DNA from 3 places in the Streptomyces sp. NPDC101181 genome. Region 1 is predicted to be linked to each of the others. Evidence: riboswitches for the same ligand, from Rfam matches in the RefSeq annotation. Region 1 holds a riboswitch; each other region holds the start of a gene.
The links. Region 1 has a riboswitch for cyclic di-AMP ahead of ACIRRU_RS15035 (C40 family peptidase). Riboswitches for the same ligand answer to the same signal wherever they lie in the genome.
Positions count from the first base shown of each region.

Region 2: linked by a shared signal. The riboswitch ahead of ACIRRU_RS06440 (NlpC/P60 family protein) and the one ahead of ACIRRU_RS15035 (C40 family peptidase) in region 1 are both predicted to bind cyclic di-AMP.
Region 3: linked by a shared signal. The riboswitch ahead of ACIRRU_RS29305 (M23 family metallopeptidase) and the one ahead of ACIRRU_RS15035 (C40 family peptidase) in region 1 are both predicted to bind cyclic di-AMP.

Region 1 covers NZ_JBIWOX010000008.1:229,473-236,732, forward strand. Annotated here, with positions in the region: gene bioB (biotin synthase BioB) at 1-121, opposite strand, end outside; gene ACIRRU_RS15020 (8-amino-7-oxononanoate synthase) at 341-1,492, shown strand; gene ACIRRU_RS15025 (helix-turn-helix domain-containing protein) at 1,484-2,419, opposite strand; gene ACIRRU_RS15030 (ATP-binding protein) at 2,673-3,104, shown strand; gene ACIRRU_RS15035 (C40 family peptidase) at 3,239-3,709, opposite strand; cyclic di-AMP (ydaO/yuaA leader) riboswitch at 3,713-3,875, opposite strand; gene ACIRRU_RS15040 (urease subunit gamma) at 4,541-4,843, shown strand; gene ACIRRU_RS15045 (urease subunit beta) at 4,857-5,168, shown strand; gene ACIRRU_RS15050 (urease subunit alpha) at 5,161-6,882, shown strand; gene ACIRRU_RS15055 (urease accessory protein UreF) at 6,903-7,260, shown strand, end outside.
Region 2 covers NZ_JBIWOX010000002.1:600,520-607,779, reverse strand. Annotated here, with positions in the region: gene pcrA (DNA helicase PcrA) at 1-1,818, opposite strand, end outside; cyclic di-AMP (ydaO/yuaA leader) riboswitch at 2,110-2,277, shown strand; gene ACIRRU_RS06440 (NlpC/P60 family protein) at 2,276-3,484, shown strand; gene ACIRRU_RS06435 (NlpC/P60 family protein) at 3,676-4,755, shown strand; gene ACIRRU_RS06430 (LuxR C-terminal-related transcriptional regulator) at 4,775-5,470, opposite strand; gene ACIRRU_RS06425 (PspC domain-containing protein) at 5,467-6,753, opposite strand; gene ACIRRU_RS06420 (PspC domain-containing protein) at 7,050-7,260, shown strand, end outside.
Region 3 covers NZ_JBIWOX010000030.1:17,339-24,598, reverse strand. Annotated here, with positions in the region: gene ACIRRU_RS29330 (MmgE/PrpD family protein) at 1-125, opposite strand, end outside; gene ACIRRU_RS29325 (short-chain fatty acyl-CoA regulator family protein) at 330-1,808, shown strand; tRNA gene ACIRRU_RS29320 (tRNA-Met) at 1,888-1,961, shown strand; gene ACIRRU_RS29315 (MerR family transcriptional regulator) at 2,099-2,845, shown strand; gene ACIRRU_RS29310 (PP2C family protein-serine/threonine phosphatase) at 2,995-4,218, shown strand; cyclic di-AMP (ydaO/yuaA leader) riboswitch at 4,428-4,580, shown strand; gene ACIRRU_RS29305 (M23 family metallopeptidase) at 4,592-5,623, shown strand; gene ACIRRU_RS29300 (PrsW family glutamic-type intramembrane protease) at 5,673-7,211, opposite strand.

The DNA.
Region 1 (7,260 bases):
CTGCGGCGGCCACCACGTCGAGCAGCTCGTCGTCGGAGGTCGCCAGCACGGCGAGCGCTTCTTCGCGGGTCGGCAGTTCGCGCCGCAGCCCCTTGTCCACCAGCGTGTTCAGCAGGTCCATGAGAGATGATCCTGGCTTACCGCACCGCCTCCAGCCAAGGAGGAACCAGACAGCAGAGCCGGGCGCGGGTGTGTGTATTGCCACACCCTGACCTGCTGCGCACCCCGCTAGGGTCTGTTGGCTGCCTACAAACGGACCGTGTGCCGCGCCGCCCGCCCCCTCGCCGGGCCGGGCCGCGCCGCCGTCCGCCGAGCGCCCGTCTACCCCAGGGACCGCCCCATGCCCTTCGCCCCGTTCGACTGGATCGACGAGGAGGCCCGCCGCCGGGCCGCCGCCGGACTCGTCCGCACCCTGCGCCCGCGCGGCGCCGGACCCCAGCCGCTGGACCTCGCGAGCAACGACTACCTCGGGCTGACCCGGCACCCGGAGGTCACCGCCGCCGCTGCCGCGGCCGCCCACCGCTGGGGGGCCGGGGCGACGGGGTCCCGGCTGGTCACCGGCTCCACCGCGCTCCACGCCGAACTGGAAGGCGGGCTCGCCGACTTCTGCGGTTTCGAGGCCGCCCTCGTGCTCTCCTCCGGATACGCCGCCAACCTCGCCGCCCTGACCGCGCTCGGCGGGCACGGCTCGCTCATCGTCTCCGACGCGGCCAACCACGCCTCGATCGTGGACGGCTGCCGGCTCTCCCGCGCCGCGACCGCCGTCGTCCCGCACGCCGACCCGGACGCCGTCGCCAAGGCGCTCCACGGCCATGAGGGCCGGGCGCTCGCCGTCACCGATTCGGTGTTCTCCGTCGACGGCGACGCCGCGCCGCTGCCCGCGCTCGCCGCCGTGTGCCGCTCCGCGAACGCCGCTCTGGTCGTGGACGACGCCCACGGCCTCGGCGTCCTCGGCGACGGCGGCCGGGGCGCGCTCGCCGCGGCGGGCCTGGCGGGCGGCGACGGGGTCGTCGCCACCCTCACCCTCTCCAAGTCGCTGGGCAGCCAGGGCGGAGCCGTCCTCGGACCGGCCCGGGTCATCGAGCACCTGGTCAACACCGCCCGTACGTTCATCTTCGACACCGGCCTCGCCCCGGCGGCGGTGGGCGGCGCGCTCGGCGCGCTCGGGGTGCTGCGCCGGGAGCCCGAACGGGCGGCCAGGGCACGGGAGGTCGCGGCCGCGCTGTACACCCGGCTCACCGCCGCCGGGCTGACCGCCGCCCGCCCCGACGCGGCCGTCGTCTCGGTGCGGGCGCCCTCGGCGGACGCGGCGGTGCGCTGGGCGGCCGACTGCCGTACGGCCGGGACGGCCGTGGGCTGCTTCCGCCCGCCGTCGGTTCCCGACGGGGTCTCCCGGCTGCGGCTGACGGCGCGCGCCGACCTGACCGAGGAGCAGATCACGGCCGCGGTGACCACGGTCGCCGCCACCGCTCCCCGGGAGGCGTCAGGGTGAGGAGCGGGCATGGTCGCGGCGGATACCGGCCATGAGGTCCCGGGAGCGCTCGGGCGACAGCGCCCGCTCCTGGAGAGCGCGGAAGGCCGCCCCGTACGTCCGCAGATCCTCCCGCCGCTCCAGGTAGAGGCCGCTGGTGAGGTGATCGAGGACGATCACGTCCAGATCGGCGGTGGCCGGGAAGGAGAAGATGGCGAAGGACGTCGTCAGCCCCGGGTAGCCGCCCGACGAGAAGGGCAGTAAGCGGACCGTGACGTGCGGCAGCCGGGACATCTCCTGAAGATGCCCCACCTGGTCCCGCATCACCGCCGGGCCGCCCACCTCGCGCCGCAGCACCGCCTCGTCCAGCACGGCGGTGAACCGGGGCGGCCGCGTCGCGCGCAGCACCCGCTGCCGGGTCAGCCGCACCTCCACCAGGGAGTCGAGGGAGTCCAGGGCCGCCGCCCGGTGGTCTGCCGTCCTATCCGGCGAAGTCCCGTCCGGCTCAGTCCCGTCCGGTGGGGCCCCGTCCAGCGAGGCCCGGATCACGGCCCTCGCGTACCCCGCGGTCTGGAGCAGTCCCGGAACCACCGAGGTCTCCAGCGTCCGGACCGCGTCGGCCTGCGACTCCAGACTGATGAAGTCGCCGAGGTGCGGCGGGATCAGCCCCCGGTAGGCGTGCCACCACCCCGGGCCGCCGCGGCCCGCCGACCCGGCGAGGACTTCCAGCAGAGCCCGTGACGGGGCGTCACGCACCCCGTAGACGTCCAGCAGCCGCGCCACGTCGCCCGAGGAGACCCCGCTGGCACCGGTCTCGATCCGGCTCACCTTCGACTGGTGCCAGCCCAGCAGGCGCGCCGCGTCCCGGCTGGTCAGCCCGGAGGCGTGGCGCAGGCTCCGCAGCTCCTCACCGAGTCTGCGCCTCCGTACGACGGGGCCGTGCGGCATACCGGTCTCCTTCCGCCTGGCGGGAGGACCCGGCCCTGTCGCCGGACCGGCCCGTGCCGGAACCGGCCCCGCAGGGAGGTCAGTGTGCCGCGCGCCCACGGCGTACGGGTTCCGAATTCACCGCTTCGGGCGACAGATATATGCACATCTTGGCCGAACACCGTTACAGGGAGCTGCATCAATGGCAGTCTGGCGCGAAGCACGATCCCGGTCGGCCGAGGGCCGACCGGGACGGGAAAGGGACGGCGTCGCCATGGCGGACCATCAGGAAGCAACCCTCACTCTGCCGAGCGATCCGGCGTCGGTCTCCTCGGCCCGCAGATACGTGGCCAGGACCCTGGCCGAGTGGGGACTGCCCGACGACACCGATTTCGCCGACACCATCCGGCTGATCGTCTCGGAGCTCGCCACCAACGCCGTCCAGCACACCTTCGGCCAGTCGCCCACCTTCACCGTGGACCTCCTCCTCGAACGGGACGAGGAGCTGCACCTCGGCGTGACGGACAGTCACCCCCGCTGGCCTCAGCGACTGCCCGCCGCCGTGCGCCAGGACAACGGCCGCGGCATGGTCATCATCCGGAGCCTGGCCAAGGAGCGCGGCGGGCGCCTCCAGGTCACGCCGACCGCCGAGGGCGGGAAGACGGTCTGGATCGTGCTGCCCTGGGCGGTCACGGTCCAGAGCTGACCCGGGGCCGCCGCCGCGCCGAGATCGCCGGGGAGCGGCGAGGCCGCCGGGTGAGCGGCGGGCGGCCCGCGAAGGTGCGCGCACCGCCCGTGCCGCCCGCGTCCTCCGCACGGGAAGACTCTCCGGCCGGTGGGTCAGCGGACCCGTCCGTACCAGACGCTCTTGGACCAGATCTTCGCCAGTCGCACCACGTCCCCCGACTTCGGGGAGTGCCAGATCTTCCCGGCCCCGGCGTAGATGCCCACGTGGTAGACGCCCCGCCGCGAGTGGAAGAAGACGAGGTCGCCGCGCTTGCGGTCCGACTTCGGGATGTGGCGGGTCTTGTTGTACTGCTGCTGGGCCGTGCGGGGGAGCTTCTTCCCGGCCTTCTTGAACGAGTAGGCCGTCAGCCCGGAACAGTCGAAACGGCTCGGACCGGCCGCTCCGTACTTGTACGGAGCCCCCTTCTTCGACGCGGCGACCTTGAGCGCCTTCGTCGAGTGGGTGGCGGCCTCGGCCTCGTGCACCAGGCCGGGCGCCAGCATCGTGGACGTCACCGCGAGGGTGAGCACCGAGGCCGTACCGACCCGGGCGAACAGAGACGGGACATGAACCTGCGCAGGCATGCGCAACCCTTCGTCAGCCGCCTGTGAAGGATGACCTGTCGGGTTCGGGCTGGCGAAGTCGCCCGGCCGCTACGCGGCTTCACCCCGAGGGCTTTCCGGTCTCCCGGTCGGCCCGTTGTGCTCGGGTCCTCCACTCCTGCCGATCCACTTCTGTCGACCAGTCATCCGCGCGGCGGCAGGACTCGGCGTCCGCCCGGACCGCCCCGCCGCGGCGGCGGGGGCTTGTCGTCCCAGGGATCTTGACCTACTCACCGCCGGATTTCCGAGCTGAAACGGTGATTTGTGAGTCTCCTCACCACTGATCCATTCGGGTGGACAGGGCGATTCGGACACCGCCGACGAGCCCTCCGCGGCGCCCCGCACCAGCGAAGAAGGCGGACATTCCGAGTACGGCGCGGACGCCGGGCGCAAGTCGGGCCGTCGCTCGCGCGAGTGATCCCGTACGCCGAACGAGCGAGGAAATTCGATCGCCACACCGGGCGTGTCACGCGGTGCGACGGCGGCGGCCGTCCCGTAGGGGCCCGGCCGGGGGTGATCCCGGGCGGTTCGGCATCGCCGCCGAGCACCCCGGCCCCGGGGACCGGGACGCCTGATACCCGGCCGCCGCGCGGGTCCGTATACGACGCGCGGCCGGGACGGCGGAGAACGGGTGAAGCCGTCCGTGTCCCACGGCCGCGCAAAAGATCAGTTAACGCAACGGAAAAACTTCCGCCCTAACGTGCAATACCTGGTCGCGAGGTCCGGATTCCCCGTTCAACGAACTGTTGAAGGCGGATAGGGTCCCGCTGCGCCCGGAGCCAGGAACCGGGCGGTGGACGATGAGGTGGAAGCGTGCAACTGACCCCGCACGAGCAGGAACGCCTGCTCATCCATGTGGCCGCCGACGTGGCCGAGAAGCGCCGGGCACGCGGGCTGCGGCTCAACCACCCCGAGGCCGTCGCCCTCATCACCGCCCACCTCCTGGAAGGCGCCCGGGACGGTCGTACGGTGGCCGAACTCATGGTGTCCGGCCGCGCCGTGCTCACCCGGGACGAGGTCATGGACGGCATCCCCGAGATGCTCCACGACGTCCAGGTCGAGGCCACCTTCCCGGACGGCACCAAGCTGGTCACCGTCCACGACCCGATCGTCTGACGGGCGGCCGCCGATGATTCCCGGAGAGATCCTGTACGGGGACGGGGACATCCCCCTCAACGAGGGCCGGAGCGTCACCCGCCTCACCGTCCTCAACGCCGCCGACCGGCCCGTCCAGGTCGGCTCCCACTACCACTTCGCCGAGGCCAACCCCGGGCTGCGCTTCGACCGGGCGGCCGCGCACGGACGGCGCCTGCACATCGCGGCCGGTACGGCGGTCCGCTTCGAACCCGGCATCCCCGTCGACGTCGAACTCGTCCCCCTCACCGGCCGCCGGGTCGTCCCCGGCCTGCGCGGCGAAACCGGAGGTTCCCTCGATGCCTGACCTCAGCAGGGCCGTGTACGCGGACCTCTTCGGCCCCACCACCGGCGACCGCATCCGGCTCGCCGACACCGACCTGCTGGTCGAGATCGAGGAGGACCGCTCCGGCGGCCCCGGACACGCGGGCGACGAGGCGGTCTTCGGCGGCGGCAAGGTGATCCGCGAGTCCATGGGACAGGCCCGCACCACCCGGGCCGAGGGTGCTCCCGACACCGTCGTCACCGGGGCCGTCGTCATCGACCACTGGGGCATCGTCAAGGCCGACATCGGCATCCGCGACGGCCGGATCACCGGCATCGGCAAGGCCGGCAACCCCGACACCATGGACGGGGTCCACCCCGACCTGGTGATCGGACCGGAGACCGAGATCATCGCGGGCAACGGGAAACTGCTCACCGCCGGAGCGGTCGACGCCCACGTCCACTTCATCTCGCCCACCCTCATCGACCAGGCGCTCTCCAGCGGCATCACCACGCTCGTCGGCGGCGGCACCGGACCCGCCGAGGGCTCCAAGGCCACCACCATCACCCCCGGCCCCTGGCACCTGGCCCGGATGTTCGAGGCCCTGGACGGCCTCCCCGTCAACATCGGGCTGCTGGGCAAGGGGAACACCATGTCCCGCGACGCCATGTACTCCCAACTGCGCGGCGGAGCCCTGGGGTTCAAGATCCACGAGGACTGGGGGGCCACCCCGGCGGCCATCGACGCCTGCCTCACCGTCTGCGAGGAGACCGGCGCCCAGCTCGCCATCCACACCGACACCCTCAACGAGGCCGGGTTCGTCGCCGACACCCTCGCCGCCATCGCCGGGCGCACCATCCACGCCTACCACACCGAGGGGGCGGGCGGCGGACACGCGCCCGACATCATCACCGTCGTCTCCGAGCCCCACGTCCTGCCCAGCTCCACCAACCCGACCCGCCCGCACACCGTCAACACCATCGAGGAACACCTCGACATGCTGATGGTCTGCCACCACCTCAACCCCGCCGTGCCCGAGGACCTCGCGTTCGCGGAGTCCCGTATCCGGCCCTCCACCATCGCGGCCGAGGACATCCTCCACGACCTCGGGGCCATCTCGATCATCTCCTCGGACTCGCAGGCCATGGGCCGGATCGGCGAGGTGATCCTGCGGACCTGGCAGACCGCCCACGTGATGAAGAAGCGGCGGGGCGCCCTGCCCGGCGACGGACGGGCCGACAACCACCGGGTCCGTCGCTATGTCGCCAAATACACCATCAATCCGGCCGTGGCCCAGGGCATGGACCGGGAGATCGGTTCGGTGGAGACCGGCAAGCTGGCCGACCTCGTGCTCTGGGACCCCGCCTTCTTCGGCGTCAAACCGCAGACCGTCATCAAGGGCGGCCAGATCGCCTACGCGCAGATGGGCGACGCCAACGCCTCCATCCCCACGCCCCAGCCGGTCCTGCCCCGGCCGATGTTCGGCGCGCTGGGCCGGGCGGCCTCCCAGGGCTCCGTCAACTTCGTCTCCACGGCCGCGATCGAGGACGGCCTGCCCGAACGCCTCGCCCTGCACAAGCGGTTCACGCCGATCACCAGCACCCGGAGGGTCACCAAGGCGGACATGCGGGAGAACGACGCCCTGACCCGCGTCCACGTCGACCCCGACAGCTTCGCCGTCACCATCGACGGCGAACCGGTCGAGCCCGCGCCCGCGGCGGAACTGCCCATGGCCCAGCGCTACTTCCTCTTCTGAGCCGGAGCGGACCACCACCCATGTCCCGCGCAGCCCTCCTCGTCCTCGCCGACGGCCGGTTCCCCGCCGGCGGCCACGCCCACTCCGGTGGCGCCGAACCGGCCGTCGGCGAGGGGCGCGTCCACGACGCCGACACCCTCGCCGCCTTCTGCCGGGGCCGTCTGCACACCACCGGGCTCACCTCCGCCGCCCTCGCCGCGGCGGCCGCCCGCGGTCTCGACCCGCTCGCCCTGGACGAGGCCGCCGACGCCCGGACACCCTCACCCGCCCTGCGGGCCACCGCCCGCAAGCTGGGCCGCCAGATGATGCGGGCCGCCCGCGCCACCTGGCCCAGCCCCGCGCTCGCCGAGCTCGCCGCGGCCCGGCCGCGCGGCGCCC
Region 2 (7,260 bases), on a different contig from region 1:
CTCCAGGAACTCCGCGAGCGTGCCAGCCCCCTCCTCGTCGCCGCGTTCCTGCTCGAACTCCAGGGCCACGGCGGCGAGTTCCTGGAGGTTCTCGATGCGGGTCTCGTCCTGCGGGTCGGTGGAGGCCTGGAGCTCGGCCAGATAGCCCGTGCGCTCCAGGACGGCTTCCAGGACGACGGCGGGACCGGCGCCGGACTCGACGATGGTGCGCAGCTCCTCCATCAGCGTGTTGAACCGCTTGACGGCGTTGGCGGACCGCGCGGCCATGCCGTACGCCTCGTCGACGCGGCGCAGCGCCTGCGGGAAGGAGATCTTCTCGCGCAGCGACAGGGCGTCGATCATCGCTTCGGCGCGGTCGCCGATACCGCGCTTGGGCACGTTGAGGATGCGGCGGAGCGGGACGCTGTCCTCGGGGTTGGCGAGGACCCGGAGGTAGGCCAGGACGTCCCGGACCTCCTTGCGCTCGTAGAAGCGCACGCCGCCGACGACCTTGTAGGGCAGGCCGACGCGGATGAAGATCTCTTCGAAGACGCGGGACTGGGCGTTGGTCCGGTAGAAGACGGCGACGTCGCCCGCCTTCGCGTCGCCCTGGTCGGTGAGGCGGTCGATCTCCTCGGCGACGAACTGGGCCTCGTCGTGCTCGGTGTCCGCGACGTAGCCGGTGATCCGGGCGCCGGAGCCGGCGTTGGTCCAGAGGTTCTTGGGGCGGCGGCTCTCGTTGCGCTCGATGACCGCGTTGGCGGCGGAGAGGATCGTCTGGGTGGAGCGGTAGTTCTGCTCCAGGAGGATCGTCCTCGCGTCCGGGTAGTCCTCCTCGAACTGGAGGATGTTGCGGATGGTCGCGCCCCGGAAGGCGTAGATCGACTGGTCCGCGTCGCCCACCACGCACAGCTCGGCGGGGGCGTCGTGCTCCCCGGCCGGGCCGACCAGCTCGCGCACCAGGGTGTACTGGGCGTGGTTGGTGTCCTGGTACTCGTCGACCAGGACGTGGCGGAAGCGGCGGCGGTAGTGCTCGGCGACGTCCGGGAAGGCCTGGAGGAGGTGGACCGTCGTCATGATGATGTCGTCGAAGTCCAGGGCGTTGGCCTCGCGCAGCCGGGCCTGGTAGAGCGAGTACGCCTGGGCGAGGGTCTTCTCGAAGCCGTCGGTGGCCTGTCCGGCGAAGGTCTCCTCGTCGATGAGCTCGTTCTTGAGGTTGGAGACCTTGGCGGTGAAGGACTTCGGCGGGTAGCGCTTGGGGTCCAGGTCGAGGTCGCGGCAGACCAGGGCCATCAGGCGCTTGGAGTCGGCGGCGTCGTAGATCGAGAACGACGAGGTGAAGCCGAGCTTCTTCGACTCCCGGCGCAGGATGCGGACGCACGCGCTGTGGAAGGTCATGACCCACATGGCGTTGGCGCGCGGGCCGACCAGCTGCTCGACGCGCTCCTTCATCTCGCCCGCGGCCTTGTTGGTGAAGGTGATCGCGAGGATCTGCCCGGGGTGGACCCCGCGCTCGGCCAGCAGATGGGCGATGCGGTGGGTGAGCACCCGGGTCTTGCCGGAGCCGGCCCCGGCGACGATGAGCAGCGGGGACCCGGCGTGCGTCACGGCGGCGCGCTGCTCGGTGTTCAGCCCGTCGAGCAGCGCCGCGGAGTCGATCACCGGGCGGGGGTGGCCGTCGCGGTAATACCCGTCGCGGGGCGGCGGGGGCGCGTCGAAGTCGCCCTCGAAGAGTCCCTCCGGCACCGCTTCGGGTGCGTGGTCCTCGGGCGGCGGCGGAGGGCCGTCCCCCGCGGACTGGAGGGCGGTCAGGAAGTTGTCGTCAAAGAGGCTGCTCATCGCCTACCGAGTCTAGGCGGCCGGACCGACAACGTTCCGCCGAAGCCGGGAAGCGGTCGGGAGCGGCAGCCCGCACCGGCGAATCGCCCGCCCCTCACCCGTACGCACGGGGATCGGACGCCCACGTTCCGTGCGGGAGTGCCCGGTCGGAGGGGGTGCGGGCGGCCCGGGTCCGGAAAGGTCACGAAAATGTATCGGGCATATCGCTCATCGTCCTTCCCAGCGGCGGGGCGCTTTGGCTAGCGTGCTCGCTCAGGTGATCCGTACCTCCCTGAGGCGAACCACGCCTGACGGACACCTCTGCCGAATCCGGCCCGCCCTCGCGGTGGTCCGGAACCGGGGACCCACACGCAGCACCGGGGTGAATCGGTCCGTACCTCCCCCGTCCGGACCGTAGGACAGCCTTCCGTTCCGTCCGAACCCGACAGCTAACCCGGTAGGCGGTCCACGGAAGGAGATGCCTGCCTTGGCATCGCATCGCAAGCCGCGCGCGAACGTGCGCACCGCCACACCCGCCATCGGGTTCACCACGGCCGCGCTGGCCTCCGTCACCCTGCTCTCCACGCAGAGCGCGACGGCCGCCCCCGCCGAACCGAAGCCCGCCGTCGAGGACGTCCAGAAGAAGGTCGACGCCCTCTACCGGCAGGCGGGCGCCGCGACCCAGGAGTACAACCGGGCCAGGGTCTCCGCCGCGTCCCAGCAGAAGAAGGTCGACGCGCTGCTCACCGAGGTGGCGAAGCGGGCCGAGAAGATCAACGAGGCGCGCAGGGCGCTGGGCTCCTACGCGGCCGCGCAGTACCGCAGCGGCGGGATCGCCCCCACGGCGACGTTCTTCCTGGCGGACGACCCGCAGGAGTACTTCGACCAGGACCAGCTGATGAACCGGGTGACCGAGCGCCAGCAGCGGGCCGTGGAGGACGTCCGGACGCAGCAGGCGTCGGCGGCGAGGAAGCGTGCGGAGGCGGTCCGGAGCCTGGAGAGCCTCACCGAGACGCAGGCCGCGCTCGCCGCCGGCAAGAGGGACGTGCAGACCAAGCTCACCGAGGCCCGGGGCCTGCTCTCCCGGCTGACCGCGGCGGAGAAGGCGCGGCTGGCGGAGCTGGAGCGCAGGAAGGAGGCGGAGGCCAGGGAGAAGGCGGAGCGGCTGGCCCGCAGGCAGGCCGCCGAGGCGAAGGAGCGGGCCGAGGCCGAGGAGCGGGCCCGCGAGGAGGCCGCGAGGGAGTCCGGCGGCGGCACGGGGCCGGGCTCGGGCGGCGGCACGGGCACCGGCAGCGGCACGGGCACCGGAGGCGGCAGCGGTACCGGGAGCGGTTACGCCGCCAAGGCGGAGAAGGTGCTGGCCTTCGCCCGCGCCCAGATCGGGAAGCCGTACGTGTGGGGAGCCTCGGGCCCGTCCTCGTACGACTGCTCGGGGCTGACCCAGGCGGCGTGGCGGGAGGCGGGCGTGGACCTGCCCCGGACCACCTGGGACCAGGTGAAGACCGGCACCCGGGTCGCCACCTCCGACCTCGCACCGGGCGACCTGGTCTTCTTCTACGACGACATCAGCCACGTCGGCATCTACAAGGGCGGCGGCATGATGATCCACGCCCCGAAGCCGGGGGCGAACGTGCGCGAGGAGTCGGTCTACTCCATGCCGATCTACGGAAGCGTGCGCCCGGCGTAGGGCCCCGGGACCCGGCACCTGGCACCCGAGGCCAGGAAGGCAGCGGTACCGGTGATCATTCGTGACCGGCGAAACATCACATCAGGGCAATAGCTGTCATGGCGACTCCTTTCCCCGCGCCTGGATCTAGCGTCCATCCCGGACCTGTCGGCATCCCCCGGCGGGCAGCCGACAGGAAGGATGGCGCCCCCGTGGCCGCGCACCGGACACCAGCTCACCGAAAACCCAGGCAGCGCCCGCTCACCGGCCCCGCCGCCCGCACCGCCGCCACCCTGGCGCTCGCCGGGGCCGCCACCGCCGGGTCGGTCACCGGGGCCGGGGCCGCCCCCCCCGAACCGGCCACCCCCTCCGCCGCCCAGGTGCGGGCCAAGGTCGACCGGCTCTACCACGACGCCGAGGTCGCCACCGAGAAGTACAACGGGGCGAAGGAGAAGGCGGCCGCCGCCACCCGGTCCGTGGACGCCCTGACCGAGGAGGCCGCCCGCCGCACCGGCCGCCTCAACACCGCCCGCAACGCGCTCGGTTCGCTGGCCACCGCGCAGTACCGCACCGGGACGCTCGACCCGGCCGTGCAGCTGGCCCTCTCCTCCGACCCGGACTCCTACCTGGAGCGCGCCGCCTACCTCGACCGGGCGGGCGACCGTCAGCGCGGTGTCCTGAACGGCATCCGGCGGCAGGTCTCCCGTATCGCCGAGGTCAAGAAGCGCGCCGACCGGGAGACCGCGACGCTGGCCGCCCGCCGCGCCGAACTGCACGAGCACCGCACCGCGATCCGCACCAGACTGGCCGACGCCCGCAAGCTCCTGGCCACCCTGACCGCCGACGAGCGCGCGGCGTACGAACGGCACGCCGACGACCGGCACGGCGGCGGCCCCGCGCACGCCGACCGCTCCACCGGCCGCGCCGTGGCCGCCGCGCCGAACGGCCGCGCCGCCCAGGCCATCGCCTTCGCGCGCGGGGCGATCGGCAAGCCGTACGTCTGGGGCGCGACCGGCCCCGATGCCTTCGACTGCTCGGGGCTGACCCAGGCGGCCTGGAGAGCGGCGGGCGTCGGCCTGCCGCGCACCACCTACACCCAGATCAACGCCGGGCAGCGGGTTCCGCGCTCCCAACTGGCCCCCGGCGACCTGGTGTTCTTCTACTCCGGGATCAGCCATGTCGGGCTCTACATCGGCGGCGGGCAGATGATCCACGCGCCGCGCCCCGGCGCGCCGGTCCGGGTCGCCCCCATCGACCAGATGCCGTTCGCGGGCGCGACCCGGGTGGCGTAGGGGAGGTCCTGCCCCCGGGTCAGACCAGGCGGCGGGCCGTGGCCCAGCGGGTCAGCTCGTGCCGGTTGGAGAGCTGGAGCTTGCGCAGCACCGCCGAGACGTGCGACTCGACCGTCTTGACCGAGATGAACAGCTGCTTGGCGATCTCCTTGTAGGCGTAGCCCCGGGCGATCAGCCGCAGCACCTCGCGCTCGCGCTGGGTGAGACGGTCCAGGTCCTCGTCGACCGGCGGGGCGTCCGTGGAGGCGAAGGCGTCCAGGACGAACCCGGCCAGGCGGGGCGAGAAGACCGCGTCGCCCTCCTGGACCCGGAAGATGGAGTCGACCAGGTCGGTGCCGGTGATGGTCTTCGTGACGTAGCCGCGCGCGCCGCCCCGGATGACCCCGATGACGTCCTCGGCGGCGTCCGACACGGACAGCGCGAGGAAGCGGACCGGGTCCTCGGCGGCGCCCATCAGCGGGGCGCACCGGCGCAGCACCTCGACGCCGCCGCCGCCCGGGAGGTGGACGTCGAGGAGGACGACCTCGGGGCGGGTCGCGGTGATGACGGTGACCGCCTGGTCGACGTCGGCGGCCTCGCCGACCACCTCGACGCCGGTCTGCTCGGTGCGGCCGATCTCGGCCTGCACGCCCGTGCGGAACATCCGGTGGTCGTCGACGAGCACGACCCGTACCCGTCGCTCCGGGCCCCCGGTGGCTTCGGTGTTCTCGGTCATTCGCCCGCCCTCTCCATCTCCAGCTCGACCTCGGTGCCCCCGCCGGGCACCGGACGCAGCCGAGCGGTGCCGCCGTTGCGCTGCATCCGGCCGATGATTGATTCTCGTACGCCCATCCGGTCGCCGGGAACCTCGTCCAGGTCGAACCCGGGGCCCCGGTCCCGTACGGACACGAAGACCGTGCGGCCCTCGACCTCGGCGAAGACCTGCACCGCCCCGCCCTCGCCACCGTACTTGGCGGCGTTGACCATCGCCTCGCGCGCGGCCTGCATCTGCGCGGCCAGCTTCTCGTCGAGCGGGCAGTCGCCGACGACCACGACCTCCAGCGGCACGCCGTGCTGGTCCTCGACCTCGGCGGCGGACCGCTTCACCGCCTCGGCGAGGGTCTCCGGCTCGTCGTCCTCGTCCTTGCCGGTGCCCTCGGGGTTGTAGAGCCAGTTGCGCAGCTCGCGCTCCTGGGCGCGGGCCAGGCGTCTGACCTCGCCGCCGTCGTCGGCGTTGCGCTGGATCAGGGTGAGGGTGTGCAGCACCGAGTCGTGCACGTGGGCGGCGACCTCGGCCCGCTCCTGGGCGCGGATGCGCATCAGACGCTCCTCGGAGAGGTCCTGGGTCATCCGCACGAGGTAGGGGCCCGCGAGCAGGAAGATGCCGGTCAGGACGGCGATGGCGGCGGTCAGCACGTTGCCCAGCTGGGCGGCCGAGCCGCGCACGACGAGGAAGACGGCGAGGCCGAGACCGACCAGGGCGACTCCGGCGAGGGTCCGGGCGAGGTGGAGCAGCCCGCGGTTGCGGCCGACCTCCATCCAGCGGGCCCGGCGGGCGTTGTCCGCCTGCCGCCAGACCAGCACGGAGCCCGCGCCGATCATGAGGGTGGGCCAGATGTAGCGGCCGGTCTCGCCGCCCATGTCGACGTTGACGAAGTAGGCGACGGCCCCGACCGCGAGGGCGACCAGGGCGAAGACCTGCCCCCGGTCCGGCTTGCGGAGCCTGCGGCGGCCCTCCGCGACGGTCTCGAACACCGAACGGGCGGGCTCGACGCCCCCGACGCCGAGCGGGACGACGATCCAGAACACCGCGTAGAGCAGGGCCCCGAGCCCGTCGGTGAGGAACAGCCCGAGGAAGACGAGCCGCACCCAGACGACCGGCAGCCCCAGATGGCCGGCCAGTCCGCGCGCGACGCCGCCGAGCAGCCGTCCGTCGGCGCTGCGGTAGAGCTTGCGCAGCGGCGCCTCGTCCGGGTCGGCGGCGAGGGAGCTGGCGGCTCGGGCGGTGGCGGCTGGCATACCCCGATCGTCACACGCGCGGCCGCCGGGCGGCATCAGGGTCAGCCCCCGAAGTGACCCTGATGCTGTCCCCCCTGCCGTGGGTGGTGGTGACGCCCCTCCCCGACGGTCCGGCCCGCACGCGTCGGGGCGTGCGGCCCTTCGCGTCTGCCTCGGTGCCCCGGCGCGCCCGGTTCCGCATACGCGGCCGGGGTGCCGCCGCCGGGTGCCCTTCAGGGCCGTACGCGGGCAATATCAGGGACCGTCCAGGGTCGGGGCGGGTCCCGGCGGGCGGTCCGGACCGTCACCATGGAGGCATGACCGCTCCCTCGGACGCCGCTCCCGGCGTCGCGCCCCCCGACGCGCCGAAGCCCCAGCTGCGGCGCACCCCCCGGCAGAAGGTCGTCGCCGGGGTGTGCGGCGGGCTGGGCCGGTACTGCGACGTGGACCCGGTGATCTTCCGGATCGTGGTCGGTGTGCTGTCGGTGACCGGGGGCGTCGGGCTGATCTTCTACGGCTTCGCCTGGC
Region 3 (7,260 bases), on a different contig from region 1:
GCCTCCGGGTCGAGCTCCCCGGCCTCCTGGATGCCGGTGGCGACGGCGGCCAGCTTCCAGGCGAGCTGCTCCTCGCGGGGCAGCCGGGTGGCGCTGGGGTGGACGCGTACCTGGTGGTCGATCACGGGACTCCTCGCAGGGGGCGGCGGGTGCTGACGTCAAGGACAGTGCCCGCTCCACAACCCCGCGACCACCTGTCGAAGCTGTGGAGCCTCTACAGGAACGAGCTGCGAATCTGCGAATCCTGCGAATAACGCGGATGTCTTGTTCGCAAGTACATTCGCAGGTGTACGCCGTCTCCGGAAGGCACGCGACCAGGGAGGGACCCCGTGGCCCGACGAGCGACCGAGCACAAGGTCTACGCCCACTCCAAGCTCCGCCGCCTCCGCCGCGAGCGCGGCATGAACCAGGTCGACATGGCCCGCGCGCTCGGCATCTCCGCCAGCTACGCCAACCAGATCGAGCTGGGCCAGCGGCCGCTCACCGCGAGCGTGCTGCTCCGGATCGCGAAGGTCTTCGGCGTCGACGCGGAGTTCTTCTCCGAGGCCGCCGGGGACCGTCTCGCCGCCGACCTGCGCGCGGCCCTGGCCGACGAGGCGTGCGGGGTCGCGGTCCCGGCCGTCGAGGAGATCGCCGAGGCGGCCCGCGACCACCCGGAGGTGGCCCGCGCCCTGGTCGCCCTGCACCACCGCTACCGCGAGACCGCCGAACAGGCGGCCGCCCTCGCCTCACCCGAGACCGGACGGACCCTGCTGCCCCCGGCCGAGCCGCACGACGAGGTCCGCGACTTCTTCTACGCCCACCACAACCACTTCGGCCCCCTCGACGCCGAGGCCGAGCGCACCGCCGAGGCCCTGGAGCTGCGGCCGGGCCGGGCCGCCGACCCGCTCACGGCGCTGCTCGCCGAACGCCACGGCGTCCACGTCGTCCAGGCCGCCCCGGGCCGGGCCGCCGACGCCCGCCGCTACGACTCCGGCACCGGCCTGCTCTTCCTCTCCCCGTGGCTCAGCGACGGCCAGCGGGCCTTCCAGCTCGCCACCCAGCTGGCTTTCCTGGAGCAGCGCCCGCTGATGGACGAACTCGCGGGAAGCGCGGCCGAGTTGACCTCACCCGAATCGTCCGCCCTGGCCCGCATCGGCCTGGCGAACTACTTCGCCGGTGCGCTGCTCATGCCGTACACCGCCTTCCACACCGCGGCCGAGGCCGTCCGCTACGACATCGAGCTGCTGTCCGCCCGCTTCGGCGTCGGCTTCGAGACGGTCTGCCACCGGCTGAGCACCCTGCAACGCACCGGCCACCGCGGCGTGCCGTTCTCCTTCCTCCGGGTCGACCGGGCCGGGAACATCTCCAAACGGCAGTCCGCGACCGACTTCCACTTCTCCCGCCTGGGCGGCACCTGCCCGCTGTGGACGGTCTACGAGGCGTTCTCCGCCCCCGGCCGCACCCTGACCCAGGTCGCCGAGATGCCCGACGGCAAGCGCTACTTCTGGCTCGCCCGCACGATCACCCGCGGCGGCTACAGCCACCACGCTCCCCGCGCCGAGTTCGCCGTCGCCCTCGGCTGCGAACTCCGCCACGCCCACCGGCTCGTCTACGCCGAGGGCGTCGCCCTGGACGACCCCCGGGCGGCGACCCCGATCGGTCTCGGCTGCCGGATCTGCGAACGCCGTGACTGCGCCCAACGGGCCCGGCCCCCGGCCGGCGGCCGCCTGTCGATCGACCCGGACCGGCGGACGTACGTGCCGTATCCGGTGGAGAGCGCGGGCCCCCGGGGCGGGAGGGGCGCCTTGGCCCGCCCGGCGCCCTGACGGCGACGGGCGTCACACCGCCCCGGAGGGACACCTGGTCGGAGCAGCCGTTTCGATGGCGTAGAGTGGTGTTCACCGACGCGGGGTGGAGCAGCTCGGTAGCTCGCTGGGCTCATAACCCAGAGGTCGCAGGTTCAAATCCTGTCCCCGCTACTGAAGATCCGGGCCCGGCACGCACACAGCGTGCCGGGCCCGAGTCGTTTCCGTACCCGAGCCGTTCCCGGTCGTTTCCCGGAAGCTCGGCGTTCCGGCTTGACCTTGACGTTACGTAAAGATCTAGCGTTTCCGGCATGGAGTGGTCCATCCAGGAAATCGCCCGGAAAGCCGGAACCACCAGCCGCACGCTCCGGCACTACGGAGACCTCGGTCTCCTCGCGCCGAGCCGGGTCGGGAGCAACGGCTACCGCTACTACGACCAGGATGCCCTCGTCCGGCTTCAGCGCATCCTGCTGCTGCGGGAGCTGGGGCTGTCACTGCCCGCCGTCAAGGACGTGCTGGAGGGGCAGCGGGACACCGCGGTGGCGTTGCGGGCCCATCTGCGGCTGCTCGAACAGGAGCAGGCGCGGATCGGGCGGCAGATCGCCTCGGTGCGGACCACTCTCCACAAGACCCGGGAGGGGAAGGAACTCATGGCCGAGGAAGTGTTCGACGGGTTCGACCACACCGTCCACGAGCAGGAGGTGACCGAGCGCTGGGGGAGGGCGGCGTACGAGGACGGGGACCGCTGGTGGCGCTCGCTGGGGGAGGACGGCAGGAAGGCGTTCCGGGCCGGGCACGACGCCATCGCGCGCGACTGGGCGCGGGCCAGAGAGCGCGGCCTCGCCCCGGACGGCCCCGAGGCGCAGGAGATCGCGCGGCGGCACTGCGCGTGGCTGTCGGCGGCGAAGGAGCCGAGCCGCTCGTACGTGACCGGGCTCGCGGAGATGTATGTCGTCGACCCCCGGTTCGCCAAGAACTACGATCGTCACGGGGACGGCACCGCCGCCTTCGTACGGGACGCGTTGACGGTCTACGCGCACCACCGGCTCTCCGACTGACCCGGTCGGCCCGGATGGGTGGGGCTTCGTTCGGCTTCCCCCTATTCGGCCGATGAGCGGTCGCCGCCCGGCGCGGCTCCGGTGAGCCTGGACGCGGCGCGGTACCGTCCGCAGCCGTGGGTGGACCGGGCAGGAGTGCACAGGTGGGGATGGCCGAGGAGCGGCGCGGGGGCGTGGCCGGGAGCGCCGGTGGTCTGGGGCGGGCGGTGTTCGGGTCCCCGGAGGGCGTGGTGACGCCCGGCAGCAGGAGCACCCGGCGGTTCGTCCGGATGCTCCCGGCCCTGCTGATCCTCGGCGGGCTGGTCTTCGACTCGCTGGCCCCGCCCAACTTCACCGCCGTCCCGCTGTTCGTGGCGGCCCCGCTGATCGCCGCGCCGTTCTTCTCCCGGTCCCGGACCGTCCGCACCGGCATCGCCGCCGTCATCGCCGTCATCACGATGCGTCTGGCCGACGGGACCTCCACCCAGGTGGTCCCGATCATCGAGATGATCACCGTGCTGACCGCCGCGGTGCTGGCCCTCCTCATCAACGGCGTCGTACGCCGCAGCAACGAGCAGCTGGCCTCGGCCCGGGTCATCGCGGAGACCGCGATGCGGGCCGTGCTGCCGACGCCCGCGGAGCGGATCGGCGGGCTCCAGGTGGCGGCCCGGTACGAGGCGGCGCAGGCGGACGAGTTCGTGGGCGGCGACCTGTTCGCGGTGGCGGACACCCCGTACGGGGTCCGGCTGGTCGTCGGCGACGTACGCGGCAAGGGGCTGGACGCCGTCGAGGCGGTCGCGGTGATCATCGGGGCGTTCCGGGAGGCCGCCGAGCAGGAGCGTTCGCTGGAGGGGGTCGCGCAGCGGCTGGAGCGGGCGCTGGCGCGCGAGGGGACCCGGCGGTACGGGCTGGACGCCATGGAGGGGTTCATCACCGCCCTGCTGGCCGAGATCCCGCCCGGGGCCGCCACCGTGCGCCTGGTGAACCGGGGGCACCCCGAACCGATCCTGCTGCACGCGGACGGCGCCCTCAGGGTGCTCGCGCCCTCCACGCCCGCGCTGCCGCTGGGGATGGACCTGGGGGTGTGGCCGGACCGGTCCGACGAGTGGGCGATGCCCGCCGGGGCCACCCTCCTCGCGTTCACCGACGGCCTGTCCGAGGCCCGGGACGCGACCGGGGTCTTCTACGATCCCGCGGCCCGGCTGCGCGGCCGGATCTTCCCCGGGCCCGAGGAGCTGCTGTCGGCGCTGACCGACGACGTACGGCTGCACACCGGGGGGCGGTCCACGGACGACATGGCGCTGCTCGCGGTCGGCCGGCCGGCGGAGGGGCAGCCGGAGCGGCGGACGACGGTGCGGATCGTGGGCCGGGGCGATGACACGGTGCGTAGTTGAGGCGCGCCGCTCCGCATAACGTTTGACGTAACGTCAGAAAAAGGGGTGTGGTCAAGGTGCTGGCAAGTCGCCCGATTCACCCCGCTTCTGACGCGTACGTCCTCGGCGAGTGCGTTAATGATCAGGAGGAACAGCTTGGAATGGAGCCCGGGTGTCTATTAACGTTCGATAACGCAGCGCGGTCGTCCCAGCCGTCGTCAGGACGGCGCCGCGCGCGAGCGCCGAATTCCGCAAGGGAACCGGGGAACCACGTACATGGGGTGAATCGGACGCCTGCGTCTCGCGAGAGGCGGAGGGGCCCGTAGGAGACCTTCCTGCTCCGAACCCGTCAGCTAACCCGGTAGGCGAGAAGGAAGGAAAGGAGCGCGCCCACGTGGCGTCCAACAAGCCTGCCTTTGAGGCGGTTTCACCCTTCACCGCCGACATCTACGGCGGCGCGGAGCGGTCCATGGGGGAGTGGAATCCCACCGAGGAGACCATCCGCCCCGTACGCGGCAGGCACCGCGTAGCCAAGCAGCGCGGTCTGGCCCGCAGCTCCACCGTCCTCGGGGTCGGTGTCATAGCGGCCGTCGGAGCGGGGGGCATGGCCACCGCTCAGGACAAGGCACCCGTCTCCATCTCTCTTCCCGACTCCATCGCGGACAACCTTCCCGACGCCAAGTCCCTTCCTGGCGTCGGGTCGTTCATGTCCGGCGACGTGGAGGCCGCCCCGGTCGCCGCCTCCGCCCCGCTCACCACCGCCGGTCTCACCACCGCCGAGGCCGAGCAGGGCACCGGCGCGGGTGAGGCGCTGCGCGCCCGCATCCTCCAGCAGGCCGAGCAGCAGCAGGCGAGCGCCGACGCCGAGGCCAAGGCCGCCGCCGAGAGGGCCGCGGCCGAGAAGGCGGCCGACGAGGCGAAGAAGCAGCAGGACGAGGCCGCGGCCAAGGCCGCGGCGGCGAAGAAGAAGGCGGAGGAGGCGGCCAGGAAGAAGGCCGAGGCCGAGCGCCTGGCCAAGCTGGCCGCCAGCTACTCCCTGCCCGCCTCCTCGTACACCATCAGCTCGACCTACGGGCAGTCCGGCGCGATGTGGTCCTCCGGGCAGCACACCGGCCTCGACTTCGCGGGCTCCACCGGATCGCCGCTCAAGGCCGTGCACAGCGGCACGATCACGTCGGCCGGCTGGTCCGGTTCGTACGGCTACCGCACGGTGCTCCAGCTCGATGACGGCACGGAGATCTGGTACGCCCACCAGTCGTCGATCGACGTCTCGGTCGGCCAGAAGGTCACCACCGGCGAGACCATCGGCCGCATGGGCGCCACCGGCAACGTCACCGGCACCCACCTCCACCTGGAGGTCCGCACCGCGGGCGGCTCCGCGATGGACCCGCTGGCCTGGCTGAGCGGCAAGGGCCTCGCGGTCTGAGCCTTGAGGCATCCCGGAGACCGGCAGTCCTGACGCTCACCCCCCGACGTCAGGGCTGCCGGTACTCGTTCGCCTGCCCGTAGCCGTGGCTGTAGCCGCTGGTGTTTCCGTAGCCGTTGTCGTATCCGTATGCCTGTCCGGGGGCGTACCCCGGGCCGTACCCGTGCCCCTGACCCGGTGTCGGCGGGTGGCTCCCCTGGGGCCCGTACCCGGGCCCGTGTTCCTGTCCGTGTGCCGGCCTGTGCTGCCCGTACGCGTGCGCGGGGGCGTGCCGGTAGCCGTGGTGCGGGCGGGCCGTCAGGCGGGCGGCCTCGGTGAGCGCCGGGGCGGCGATGTCGCGGCGCTGCCAGAGATGGTGCAGCAGCTCCCGCTCCCGGGCGGCGAAGTCCTCTCCCGCCGCGCCGTGCCGGGCCCGGCGGCGCAGGCCCGCGAGCGACGTCGCGAACGACTCGTACTCCGCGACCGCGCGGGCCGCCGCCCGGCCCCGGGTCCGGTCCCGCTGCCAGTGGCGGGCCAGGTCGCGGGCGACGCCCCGGGCGCGCATGGAGGAGAGCGCCCGCGGTTCGGCCGGGGTGATCCAGCCCGCCGACACGTAGGCGGGCAGCTCGGCCGCGAGCGTACGCAGCTCCCGCTGACGGGACCAGATCGCCAGCCACGTCACCAGGCCGAACGCCGGGACCATGACGATCCCGTACACCGCGTAGAAGCCGTACGGGCCGAAGGCCGACGAGCCGTTCCACAGGGCGTGCAGGCCCATCGACAGGAGCAGACCCAGCAGCGGCAGGGCGATCCGGCGGACGCGGTGGCGGCGGGCGCTGAGGGCCGCGAAGCCGAATCCGAGACCGGTGAGGACCGTGAACAGCGGGTGGGCGAACGGCGACATCACGATCCGCACGAAGAACGTCCCCACCGTCACCGAGGCGAAGCCGGAGCCGCCCAGCTGCTGGTCCTCCCCGAAGGCGTTGCCCAGATAGAGGATGTTCTCGGTGAACGCGAAGCCCGTCGCGGTGAAACCGGCGACGACGATGCCGTCCACCACCCCGCTGAACTCCCGTCTGCGGAAGACGAAGATGAGCAGCACGGCCGCGGCCTTCGCGCTCTCCTCGACTACGGGGGCGATCACCGTCGCCCCCAGGGTGTCGGCGCTCGCCGGGTCGGCCGTCGCGGTGGCTATCCAGCGCGTCGCGAAGGAGTTGGCGATGATCGCGACCAGCGCGGCGGCGCACGCCCCCCACGCGAAGGCGAAGAGCAGGTTCCGCCAGGGGCCCGGCTCGACCCGGTCGAGCCAGCGGAAGGCGGCCATCAGCAGCGGCACCGGGAGCACCGCCAGGCCCAGCCCGACCAGGAACCCCTCCGGGCCGGTCTGTTCGCGGACCAGGGCGAGGATCAGAAGCCCGCACAGCACGAGCGCCAGGGTCACGGCCCCGACGCGGAAGGCCTTGCTGCGCCAGACCATGCCGACGCGGCGCGGCCGGTACCGCCACTGGCCACGCTCCGGCGCGGCGCCCAGCACCTCGTCGGGCCGCTGCTCGTGGCGGACCGGGACGGCAGGCCGCGCCTGCTGATGCTGCACGGAAGGGTCGGACACCACTCGACCCTAACGAGGAGCACGGACACCGGGCGACGGTGCATCCGGC